3 regions of the Allobosea sp. AK1 genome follow, and region 1 is predicted to be linked to each of the others. Evidence: predicted binding sites of a transcription regulator. Region 1 holds the regulator's gene; each other region holds the start of a gene.
What was found. Region 1 encodes LexA, which represses DNA repair genes until DNA is damaged. Its sites were predicted from a motif close to TGTTCNNNNTGTGTTCNG; they were not measured.

Region 1 (4,147 bases):
ATGATTTCGGCCGTGATGCCTTCTTCCGCGGGATCGGCGCCGTCGGCAGCATCTCCGGCAAGATCGCGCTCGCGCCCGCGCCCCATCCGATGCCGACGCGCCTTGCGATCGATGTGATGATCGACCGCGCCCGCAACGCGCTGACGAAGCGCATCGCCGAGGTCGGAGGCGGGCAGGGCGGGGCGGTCGCCGCGGCGCTCGTCACCGGCAAGCGCGGCCTGATCACCGAAGCGACGAACAACGACCTGCGCGCTGCCGGCATCTATCACATCGTCTCCATCTCGGGCCTGCACATGGTGCTCGCCGCCGGCACGATCTTCTGGCTGGTCCGGGCGCTGCTGGTCCTGTCGCAGACGGTGGCGCTGCACTGGCCGGTCAAGAAGATCGCGGCGGCAGCGGCGATGCTCGGCGCGACCGCCTATTGCATCTTTTCCGGGGGCGATGTCGCGACCGAGCGCTCGCTGATCATGACGCTGGTCATGCTCGGCGCGATCCTCGTCGATCGCGCCGCGCTCAGCATGCGCAATCTTGCGCTGGCCGCCATGATCGTGCTGCTGCGCGAGCCGGAGGCCTTGCTCGGGCCGAGCTTCCAGATGTCCTTCGGTGCGGTCGCGGCGCTGATCGCCTTCGCGGAACGCTGGGAAGGGCGAAGCCGCACCGAGCCGCCGCGCGTGTTGCCCTGGCCGCTCGGAGCCGTTTGGACGGCGGCGCTCGGCATCCTCGTCACCACCATGCTGGCCACCGCCGCGACGGCGCCCTTCGGAGCCTATCACTTCCAGACCTTCAATCCCTTCGGCCTGCTCGGCAACGCCATGGCGCTGCCCTTCGTCTCGCTCTTCGTCATGCCGGCGGCGGTGTTCGGCGTGCTCGCCTATCCGTTCGGGCTGGACTGGCCGGCCTGGGCCTTGATGGGGCTCGCCTCCGACGTCGTCCTCAAGGTGGCGCATTGGGTCGCGGCCATCGACCATTCCACCGTGACGGTGGCGGCTTTCGGCTCAGGCGTGCTCGCCTGCTTTGCGATGGCGCTGCTCTGGCTGACACTCTGGACCACGGCCTGGCGCTGGCTTGCGGCCCTGCCGCTGATCCTCGGCGTCGCGATTGCCGGCAAGCCGGAGCGGCCGGAGATCCTGATCGAGCGCGACGGCTCCGGGCTGGCGGTGCGCGGTCCCGATGGCCGCCTCGCCATCGCCGGCAAGCCCAGCCGCTTCGTCCTGCAGCAATGGCTCGCCGCCGATGGCGACAGCCGCTCGCCCGACGATCCCAGCTTGCGCGCCGGCATCGCCTGCGACCGGCTGGCATGCGTTGCGCAGACCGCCGACAAGCGCACGATCTCCTATACGCGCGAGCGACTCGCCATCATCGAGGATTGCCAGCGCGCCGACCTCGTCGTGACCGCCATCCCCTGGGGCGGCACCTGCAAGGCCAGGCTGGTCGAGCGCATGACGCTATCGCGCGACGGCGCGACCTCGCTCTACCGGACGGCGTCGGGATGGAGCAGCCATATCGCGGAGCAGTCCGGCAGCGAGCGGCCTTGGAGCCGCCGGCGCGAGCGGCGCCTGACGGAGCCAGGCACGCGTCCCACCAATCAGTCGGTCACCGCACAGCCCGCACCGGCCGCCGACAACGAAGCCGAGGCCGACACCGAACGCCTTCAGTAGCGCCGCATCAGATTGACCAGCCGGCCCTGGATCTTGACCCGGTCAGGGCCGAGCACACGGGTCTCGTAGGCCGGGTTCGCCGCTTCGAGCGCGATCGAGGAGCCGCGCTTGCGCAGGCGCTTCAGCGTCGCTTCCTCGTCATCGATCAACGCCACGACGATGTCGCCGGTATTGGCCGTGTCCTGCCTGCGGATGACGACGGTGTCGCCGTCGAGAATGCCGGCCTCGACCATCGAATCGCCGCGCACTTCCAGCGCGTAATGCTCGCCGGAGCCGAGCATGTCCGGCGGCAGCGAGACGGTGTGGCTGCGGCTCTGGATCGCCGAGATCGGCGTGCCCGCCGCGATGCGGCCCATCACCGGGATGGCGATGGAATGCCGGCTGTCGTCCTCGGCAGGGCGCGGCTTGGCCATGCTGGGCTGTGAGCCCAGGCCGCCCTGGACGATGGCCGGGCTGAAGCGCGGACGCGCCTGAGGCGCGCCGAGCCCGTCCGGCATCTTGATGACTTCGAGCGCACGCGCCCGGTTCGGCAGGCGGCGGATGAAGCCGCGCTCCTCCAGGGCCATGATCAGGCGGTGAATGCCGGATTTCGAGCGCAGGTCGAGCGCATCCTTCATCTCGTCGAAGGAGGGCGGCACGCCACTCTCGCGCAAGCGTTCCTGGATGAAGCGCAGGAGTTCATGTTGCTTGCGTGTCAGCATGGTCGCCGCCAGCCCCTCAATGCGCAGATTCGAAACAAAGCACGAACACCATACGCGTTCTGCTTGTGTTCCGCAAGCCGCTACCGCAAGGGCAGGATCCGGCAGGCCTCGCCTTTCTTCGCGGGAGCGGCATGGGCCGGGCGGATCGTCAGGGCCTGCGCCCGTGCCAACGTACCGAGCATCGAGGAATCCTGCCGGTCGAACGGCGTTGCCACCCAGCCTTCCGGCGTCAGCGTGAGCTCCGAGCGCAGGTAATCCTCGCGCTCGTCATTGCCGGGCATGTCGCGGCCGAGCAAGGCAGGGATGCTGCGGTCGCGGTCGGCGTCCGCGATGCCGAGCAGCGCCTCGATCAAGGGCAGCACGAAGAGATGGCCGCAGACGATCGAGGAGACCGGATTGCCCGGCAGCCCGACCACGACCATCCGGCCGAGCCGCCCGGTCATCATCGGCTTGCCTGGCCGCATCGCGATCTTCCAGAAGCCGAGCGCCATACCCGCTCGCGTCAGCGCTTCCTGCACGAGATCATGCGCGCCGACCGAGGCCCCGCCGAGCGTGATCAGCACATCGGCATCGGCGTCGCTCGCCCTTGCGATCTTGCTGGCGAGGTCGGCATGGTCGTCGCGGGCGATGCCGAGATCGATGACGGTGCCGCCGGCCTTCTCGACCAGCGCGGCGAGCGAGAACGAGTTCGAGGCGACGATCTGGTCGCGGCCCACAGGTTCGCCCGGCGCCACCAGTTCGTCTCCGGTGGCGAGAATCGCCACCCGAGGCTTCCGCCGGACAGGCAAAGTCGGATGCCCCATCGCAGCGGCAAGGCCGAGCGCGGCACTGTCGAGCACGCGCCCGGCTTGCAGCAGCACGTCGCCTTCGTGGAAATCGAGCCCCGCAGCGCGCAGGAACTTGCCCTTCGCCGGCGGCACGCGGACCTGGATCACCGGGCCGCCGACGCCGTCGGCATCCTCCTGCATCAGGACGGTGTCGGCACCTTCAGGCATCGGCGCGCCGGTAAAGATGCGGACGGCCTGTCCCGGCCCGACCGATCCATCGAAGGCCCGGCCGGCAGCGGATTCGCCGATGACAGTGAGCGAAACGCCTTCCGCCATCTCGTCGCCGCGCACGGCATAGCCGTCCATGGCGGAATTGGCGAAAGGCGGCTGCGTCCTGAGTGCCTTGACCTCGCTGGCCAGCACCCGCCAGGCGCATTGTGCCAGCGGCAGGGTTTCCGCCCCGGTCGGCCCCGGAATGCTGTCGAGCAGCGCCTTGCGCGCGACGGGGACCGGAGTGAGCGCCATCAGCTAGCTTTCGCCTCGTAATCACCGGACTGGCCGCCGGATTTGTGCAGCAGGCGGATGTTCTCGATCCGCATCGCCCGGTCGACGGCCTTGACCATGTCGTAGACCGTCAGACAGGCGACGGAGACGGCGGTCAGCGCCTCCATCTCGACGCCGGTCTGGCCCTTCATCTTCACCTCGGCCCGTACGCGTACGCCCGGCAAGGCCTCGTCGATATCGAGATCGACGGCGATCTTGCTGAGCAGCAACGGGTGACAGAGCGGGATCAGTTCATGCGTGCGCTTCGCCGCCATGATGCCGGCGAGGCGCGCGGTGCCGAGCACATCGCCCTTCTTGGCGTTGCCGTCGCGGACGATCGCGATCGTTTCCGGCGCCATCACGACTTGGCCCTCGGCGATCGCCATGCGGGTCGTCTCGGCCTTGCCGCCGACATCGACCATATGCGCCTGGCCTTGCGCGTCGAGATGGCTGAGCCGGCTCACGCCGCGACGGCCTT
Region 2 (4,147 bases), 4.9 Mb from region 1:
GCGTCGGGGCGCGCATCACCATGTCCTCTGCTCGCCGGGCGGCGCTTGCGATCAGAGGCACAATCAATTCGGCCTCGGGTAGGTTCCGCCAGTATTTCACCGGCATCTCACTTTTCATCGCCTTCGGCTTCAGGCGGGCCGGATTGAAGATACTGGCGTAGTAGGTCAGCCAATAGGCTTCGATGGCATCGCCGTCCGGCGCATCGGCCTTGCTAGCGGCCGGACCGTATTGCAGGGCCACGCCGTCCCAGTGCAGCGACCCCTGCGGTGTCAGGATTGACCAGATCATCGTGCCGAAGCGTGCTGTGAAGAATGCTGCGGCTCGTTCGAGGATGAAATGCTCCGGTTCGAACCAGGCGATGAAGGGGCCGTCCTCGCTCGCGCCCGACACGGCGCGGAACCGAACAAAGGCCGTCATCTTGTGCAGGTCGCGCCGTACCGAGCGGGCCATCGCCTCGGCGCGTGCGATGTCAGCGTCAGCTGCATTCTCGAGCAAGCGTGGCTCGTCCTGCAAACGCAGCAGCAGGCGGTGTAGCAAGACAAAACGGCCGGCATCCCGATTACAGACGACGTTTTCGGCAAGTTCGATGAAGCGGCGAGACACGGTCAGGGCGGTGCTTCCGCCCGCAACCGGGGTGGCATTCTCCATCGCGAACAAGCCGGCATCGTCTTCGCTTGTCAGCCAGTCGACGGCCTCGGGCTGGATGCCGGCAAGCGCCAGCCTACGTGCCTCGCGGCGCCAGCCGGCAAAATCGGCAGGCCCGTTCAGCCGGGCGGCGATCACGGGAACAGCGTCAATTGTCGCGGTCGCGGCATCAGCCGAGCCCGCAGGTTCTGCGCGTCGAGGCCGCTGCCCGGCCGCCAGCCCTCCGCCAGGATGAAATGCCGGATTGTCGTCAGCGATCGTGTCAGCCGGCCGACATCCTCAAGCCTGAGCCGGCGGAACCGTCGCGTGGTCAGGATGCGATCGACGCTGCGCGTACCCAGACCCGGAACCCGCAGCAGGGTTTCGCGATCGGCTCGGTTCACGTCGACGGGAAAGCGTCCTCGCTCACGCAACGCCCAGGCGAGCTTGGGGTCGATATCGAGATCGAGCATCTCGTTGCGCCCCAGGATTTCCTCCGTCTCGAAACCGTAGAAGCGTGTCAGCCAATCGGCCTGATAAAGCCGGTGCTCGCGCATAAGCGGCGGCGGCTGGAGCGGCAACTGACGCGAGGCATCCGGAATCGGGCTGAAGGCCGAGTAATAGACGCGCTTCAGGCCGAAGCTGCCATAGAGCCAGGCGCTGCGCTTCAGGACCGCAGAATCGCTCGCGCCATCAGCGCCGATGATCATCTGGGTGCTCTGCCCTGCGGGCGAGAAGGCAGGGGCCTTTTCGCTCTTGCCACGCTCCTCGCGCGCTGCCTCGATCTTCAGCTTGAGGCCCCCCATCGCACTCTTGATCTCGCTAGCCTGCTTCTCCGGCGCGAAGCGCGCGAGTGCCGCCTCGCTCGGCAATTCGACATTGATCGACACCCGGTCTGCGAACAGCCCCGCGCGCTCGATTAGATCGCGGCTCGCACCGGGGATCAGCTTGAGATGGATATAGCCGAGGAACCCATGTTGCCGGCGCAGCGTTTCGGCCACTCGGATCAGTTCCGCCATCGTGTAGTCGGCCGAGCGGATGATGCCCGAGGACAGAAAAAGGCCTTCGATGTAATTGCGGCGGTAGAAATTCAGGGTCAGCGCGACGACTTCCTCGACCGAGAAGCGGGCGCGGCGCACGTTGCTGGATGAGCGATTGATGCAGAAGACGCAGTCGAAGCTGCAGAAATTCGTCAGCAGGATCTTGAGCAGGGAGATGCAGCGGCCGTCGGGCGCATAGGAATGGCAGATGCCGGCGCCCGTGGTCGAGCCCAGCCCCTTTCCGTCACGCGAATCACGCTTCATGGTGTTGCTCGACGCGCAGGAGGCGTCGTATTTCGCGGCGTCGCTGAGGATTTGGAGCTTCTCCAGGACCGTGAGCTGTGCCATCGCCCTTCCTTTTGTTCACTATATGTTCTTAAGGAATTTGCCTGCTGAGTTCAAGGCTGACTGTTGAAGGGTGCGGGCCATCTTGAAGGCGTTCCCGGTCAAATCCACGATGAAGACAGCGCCGATTCCGCTGAAACTGAGCTATAGCGGTGCCGATGCGAGGCGATTCTGGATGCCGACAGAATGATTGAGATCAGAAGTTTTTTGCGCGGTGAAACGAAAGAGCTTCATCGCGAACTGGATGCTATCGTCGGCGTCTTCTCGAACCGTGCCGAGTACGCCCGCTTCCTGCATGGTACGTTTCGCCATCGCGTGCCGGTCGAGGCGGCTTTGTCGGACGCCGCACCCGTGCGGGTTTCGCCATGGCAACCGCGCAAGCTTCTGCCTGAGTTGGAGGCGGATCTCGCCGACCTGACGCTGGCATGTCCGGCGAGCGAACCTTTCCATCTGTCAAATGACATGGCTGCGTTCCTGGGGGCTGCCTATGTTCTTGAAGGTTCGGCCCTGGGGGCTCGGGTGCTTGTGAAGGGAGTGGAACCGCTGGGGTTCGGGCCTGAAAACGGAGCACGCTACCTTTCGGCTCAAGCCGGCTCCCTCGATAGCTGGCGCACGCTTCTGGTTGCGTTGGAGGGGCTCGACCGGCCAGCGTGGGATGCGGCCGCGCAGTCCGCCAAAGCCGTTTTCCTCCACGCCATCCAGGCCTTCACATCGGAAGAACTCTCTCCTGCATGACGACCGTTGATCTGACGAACTGTGATCGCGAGCCGATCCATATTCCCGGCAGCGTCCAGCCCCATGGGTGTATGATCGTGTGTGATGCCGAGGCGGTGACGATCAGGCGCCATTCGTCGAATGCCAGCGCCTTCCTCGGGCTCAAGGAATTCGAGCTCGTCGGCCGCAGGCTCGAAGAGGTCCTTGGCGGGCCGGTCGTTCATGAGATGCGCAATGCGCTCGCCCGTTCTGGCGTGCCTTCCCGTGCGGGCTTGATGCCCCGCTATCGCCTACCTTCGCTGGATCGCGAGTTCGACATCTCGATCCATGCCTTCAAGGGCAACGCCATCATCGAATTCGAGAAGAGCGTCCCTGCCGGGCCGAGCTCGCCGCTCGAATTCGCGCGGACGCTGGTTGGCCGGCTCTCGGACGTCACCACGCCAGCTCAGCTGATCAAGAATGCGGCTCGTCTGCTCCGGGCGGTGCTCCAGTACGACCGGGTGATGATCTATCAGTTCGCGCCCGATGGTTCGGGCAAGGTCGTCAGCGAGGCCAAGCGCCCCGACCTCGAAAGCTTCATGGGGCAACATTTCCCGGCGAGCGACATCCCGCAGCAGGCGCGGCAGCTCTATCTCCTCAATCCGATCCGCGTGGTTTCGGATTCGAGCGGCGAGCGCTTCCCGATCATGCCGGTGCTGGACGCTGCCGGAGAGCCTCTCGATCTGTCCTATGCCCACCTGCGCAGCGTTTCGCCCATTCATTGCGAATACCTACGCAACATGGGGGTTTCGGCCTCGATGTCGGTATCGATCATCGTCGACGGCGCGCTCTGGGGGCTGATCGCCTGCCACCATTACAGCCCGCGCTCGCTCTCGATGAACCGCCGGATCGCCGCGGAGATCTTCGGCGAGTTCTTCGCGCTCCAGCTTGGTGCCTTGACGCAAAAGCAGATGCTGCTCGCTGCCGAAAGGGCGCGGGATTTTCTCAACGGCCTGCTTTCGTCCGCCGCCCATGTGACCGATGCTTCGGGTTTCCTCGGCCAGCATCTCGCCGCGTTCCGTAATCTCGTGGAAAGCGACGGCGTCGGCGTCTGGGTCAACGGCGAGTGGCGGGCCGAAGGCAGCGCCCCGCCGGCCGAATTCGCGGGCGAACTCGCAGCCTTCGCCGGTGAGGTCTGCGAGGGACGCATCTGGGCGACGACGGCGCTCGCCGAGGCGCTTCCTGCCGCGCGGGCTCATGCCGAGCAGTTCGCCGGATTGCTTGCGATCCCCTTGTCGCAAATCCCGCGCGACTATCTGTTCTTCTTCCGTCGTGAGCTCGTCCACATGATCGAGTGGGGCGGCGACCCCAACAAGACCTATGCCTCCGGCCCGCATGGCGACCGGCTCACGCCGCGGCAGAGCTTCGCAGTCTGGAAGGAGAC
Region 3 (4,147 bases), 4.9 Mb from region 1:
GTGGCGATGTAGTACTCGTCCTCCACGATCAGAATGCGGTAGCCGTGGAGATCCGGTGCCCCCGTCATGTCGAGTGCTCCTCCAAATACGGTCAACCTCTGCGGCGCCCCCGTCTCGAAGACGCTCGCATTTTCAGCCAGCGGGAACTCCAGATGGCACTGGGCTTTGCCTGCTTCGATGACAACGCTCCCCTGCCCGCCTAGTTCGTAGGGTACGCGAGCTTCGATCAGCTCGCGGCCAAATCCTCGTCGTTGCGGCACTGTTGGCGCGGCGACCGGCGCTGCGGCTGATCCGCTTTCCGTCCAAACGAAGCGGAGCCAGGGGATGCCGCGCTTGACGAAGGTGGACCATTCTACCTTGACCCTCCCGTCGGGCACGGAAAGGGCGCCATACTTCATGGCGTTGGTGCCGAGCTCATGAATCGCCAGCGTCAGGATCTCCGCCGCTTTCGGAGAGAGGGAAATGTCCGGCCCTTCGATCCGATACTGCCCCTCGTGCTGTGCCTGCACGCTGACCTCGTCATGAACGACATCTCTGATGTTCACGCTGAGATTGGCGCCGCGTGTGAGGAGGGCCTGGACCCGCGCCAGGGCCAGGAGCCGGCCAGAGAGGATATCGGCGTAATCCTGCACGCTTGAAGCTCGTTCACCGGTTCGCACAGTGACCGAACGCACGATGGCCAGGACATTGCGCACGCGGTGCTGAAGCTCGGCGAGCAGAGTGGCCTGGTGTCCGGCCGCGAGTTTCGCTTCGGTGATGTCCTGCGCGATCGACCCGATGCGCTGGATGTCACCGTCGCCACCGTAAAGCGGAAATCCGGTACTTCGGATCCAGCGAAACGCGAGGTCGCCCGCCCGCTGAATACGGTATTCCTGGACGACGACCTCGCCAGCGCTGACGCGCTCGACATTCCTCGAAGCTTCATCACGTTCTTCAGGGATGATCAGGGCGTTGAGCAGCCTGGCGTCGGCGAGCATAGCCTGTGGGGTGACGCCATAGATCGCCTGCACAGCCGGGCTGACATATTCAAAGTCCCAGCTACCGGCATTCCTGACCCAGATGGCATCCGAAGAGGAGGCACCTAGCTGCTGGAAGCGCTCCTCGCTTTCGCGAAGCGACGCTTCGGCAGCCCTGCGATGCCTCGCTTCGAGGTCGCGGCCGATGATGATGCCGGCCGTGGTGGTGACGAGGTTCGCAACCTCGATATCCGAGGAGCCCGCTTTTGCCGGCTGCAGCCAGTAAAGAGCGAACGTGCCGACAAATTCCCCTTTGCGGGAATGGATCGGAAAGCTCCAGCAGCCGCGATACTGGAAGCGACAGGCCATCTCGCGCCATGGCTCCCGGCGCGCCTCTTCCTCGATGTCGGTCGTCAGAACTGCTTCGCCTGTGGCGGTTGCGAGGCCGCAGGCGAGGGAATCCTGCCCGATCAGGAATCCATCCACGGCCGCGGCATAGTCCTCCGACATGCCGACGACGTGCCGGAGCGACGTTTTCTCGTCATTGGCGAGATAAAACGCGAAGCGGGTCCCGCAACCGTACTGAGCTGTTACCGTACGTCCCAAAATGCCTAATGATGCCGTGAGAGGCTCTCCGTTCAAGGCGCATTCGAGAGCCTCCCGCTGGCTAGCCAGCAGCGCCTCGTTGCGCTTGCGATCCGTAACGTCCACGAAGACGTTGATTGCGCCCGTTATGCTGCCGGCATCGTCAAAGATCGGGTCTATATTCACGTTGGCGATCAGGCGCGTGCCGTCCGGCTGCTCGATCACCACCTCCAGATCCCGCCCCGCTCGGCCATCCCGCAGCGCATCCGCCATGGGGCAGTCCTCATGTCTCAGCAGGCTGCCGTCCGGCGTCCACATGCGAAACGAACCACAATATCGTTCCTGATCGTCCCCAACCGGCGGCTCGCGTCCCCAGATCTCGACGGCTTTCCGGTTGAAAAAGGTGAGACGGCCGGCAGCATCGCAAGTATAGACCGCCGCGGGCATGAGCGCGACCAAGCTTGCCGTGAAGCTGTCGGGGAAACCTCGGCGATGTGCGATCGGCTTATCCATGCGGACGATGCCCCCGCTGCGGATGAGCCATCCTACCTAAACCCGGCGGGTTTCGCATCAGCAGTCGCTCATCGATCCCTGCACGCCAGCATGGCCAGCAAGGAGTGGAACCGGCATCGATCGCGATTGTATCGCTAGCCCGCATCGCCACGCAGCTTCAGGAGCTCGTTTAGATGATCCTGCTTGGCGTTGATCTGCTCCTGCAGGTTTTCTTCCTGCGCCGCTCCGGAGGCGGCCGCCGCGAGTTGGGTCAAATCCGAAACCTGCCGGCGCAGGAGAGCGATCTGGTCGTTGAGAGCTTCGCGATTGCCATTGGCCATGCCGGTGGTCTCCACTCAAATGGATCGTCATCGCCCCTCTGGGCTCCAGAGTCAGGACGCCCGAGCGGCTTCGCTGTTCCACCACCTGCAGATTGTTCAAGGGCACCGGTTGCTTGCTCAATTGAAGCCGTCGGGCTGAATTCAGGCTGGTGCGAGAGCCCGCGAGAGCCTATATCGACTGATTGTTCATTATTTGTTCCGAGCGTCATGACACGCCGATCTGGCAGCGCTGATCTTCCCCTGCATTACGGCCGCGTTCCGCCCTGGCTGAGCGAGCGCATGGTCAGGCTCGGCAGCGTGATCTGCGAGGCGATTATCCAGCACTACGGCCGCGACGAGTTACTCCGGCGGCTGGCGCATCCCTTCTGGTTCCAGTCCTTCGGCGCGATCATGGGCATGGACTGGCACTCCTCGGGCATCACGACCAGCGTGATCGGAGCTTTGAAGCGCGGCCTGACGCCGCTCGCCGGCGAGCTCGGGCTTCATGTCTGCGGCGGACGCGGCAACCAGTCCCGCCGCACCCCGGCGGAGCTGGAGCAGATCGGTGGGAAGGTCGGGTTCGACGGAGCGGCGCTGGCTCAGGCGAGCCGGCTCGTCGCGAAGGTCGACAGCGCCGCGGTGCAGGACGGCTTCGACCTCTACCTGCACGGCTTCTTCGTGACGGATGACGGGCACTGGACGGTCGTGCAGCAGGGCATGAATGGCGATGGCGGGATGGCGCGGCGCTATCACTGGCATTCCGAGGGGCTCGGCAGCTTCGTCGAGGCGCCTCATGCGGCGATCGAGGGCCGTAGCACCGGTAATATCGTCAACCTGACGGATGCACGCGCGGATCGTGCCCGTACGGCGCAGGTCGCGATGCTTCGCGACGAAGGGCCTGATGCGATCGTCAGAGAGCTAGCTGCGCTCCAACCGAAGCGCGCTTGCGCCGATCAAGTGGCTCCGCAACTAACCCTGCCGCATATCGTGATGCCTTCGCATCATGATGTGAGGCCCAAAGACGTCATGGCGCGCCGCCTTCATGGTGCGCTCGCCGCCGCGGCCGACCGGGGCCCGAGCGATTTTTCCGAGCTTCTGCTCGTGCCCGGCATTGGTGCTCGTACCGTACGCTCTCTCGCGATGGTCGCGGAAGTGCTGCATGGTGCGCCATGCCGTTTCAGTGATCCCGCGCGCTTTTCGCTCGCGCATGGCGGCAAGGATCGCCAGCCCTTCGCCGTACCGACCAAGGTCTATGATCAGACGATCGGTGTCCTTCGTTCGGCCGTCGACCGGGCGAAGCTCGGTCAGGAGGATCGCCTTGCCGCGATCGCGCGGCTGGACGGCGAGAGTCGCCGGCTGGAACAGAGTGCGACAGGTCCGACGCTCGTCGAGTATGTCGCCGAGGAGCGCCGACGCTCGCCGGAGTACGGCGGCCGAAGCGTCTTCGGATGGGAGAGGCCGGATGGAGGCTGCGAAAAAGACAACGAGGCGAAATTCCGACGTCGGTAGGATACCCCTCGTCTACTGCAGCGCTATGGCCGCGAGTCGAATCCAGGCGGGGGCATGGTCGCTGGCCTTGTCCCAGCCACGCACGTGGCGATCGACACCCGCCGCTTCCAGACGCGCTGCCAGATCCGGGCTCAGAAGCAGATGGTCGAGGCGCAGGCCGGCATCGCGTCCCCATGCGTTTCTGAAATAATCCCAGAATGTGTAGATGCGGTCTTCGGGGTGAAGCTTGCGCAACGCGTCCGTCCAGCCTTGCGCGAGAAGCGCCTCGAAGGCGCGCCAGACCTC

Region 2: the regulator LexA is predicted to act here: its motif matches at 2,026-2,043, upstream of FHT98_RS00505 (putative DNA modification/repair radical SAM protein).
Region 3: the regulator LexA is predicted to act here: its motif matches at 2,558-2,575, upstream of FHT98_RS00315 (DUF763 domain-containing protein).

Annotation. Positions count from the first base shown of each region.
Region 1 is NZ_VFMG01000001.1:4,969,325-4,973,471, forward strand. Features, by position in the region: gene FHT98_RS23685 (ComEC/Rec2 family competence protein) at 1-1,658, shown strand, start outside; gene lexA (transcriptional repressor LexA) at 1,652-2,359, opposite strand; gene FHT98_RS23695 (molybdopterin molybdotransferase MoeA) at 2,440-3,651, opposite strand; gene moaC (cyclic pyranopterin monophosphate synthase MoaC) at 3,651-4,133, opposite strand; gene trpC (indole-3-glycerol phosphate synthase TrpC) at 4,130-4,147, opposite strand, start outside.
Region 2 is NZ_VFMG01000001.1:95,591-99,737, reverse strand. Features, by position in the region: gene FHT98_RS00510 (UdgX family uracil-DNA binding protein) at 1-784, opposite strand, end outside; gene FHT98_RS00505 (putative DNA modification/repair radical SAM protein) at 781-2,013, opposite strand; gene FHT98_RS00500 (biliverdin-producing heme oxygenase) at 2,197-2,745, shown strand; gene FHT98_RS00495 (HWE histidine kinase domain-containing protein) at 2,742-4,147, shown strand, end outside.
Region 3 is NZ_VFMG01000001.1:53,811-57,957, reverse strand. Features, by position in the region: gene FHT98_RS00320 (PAS domain S-box protein) at 1-2,054, opposite strand, end outside; gene FHT98_RS00315 (DUF763 domain-containing protein) at 2,582-3,862, shown strand; partial or broken gene xth (exodeoxyribonuclease III) at 3,875-4,147, opposite strand, start outside.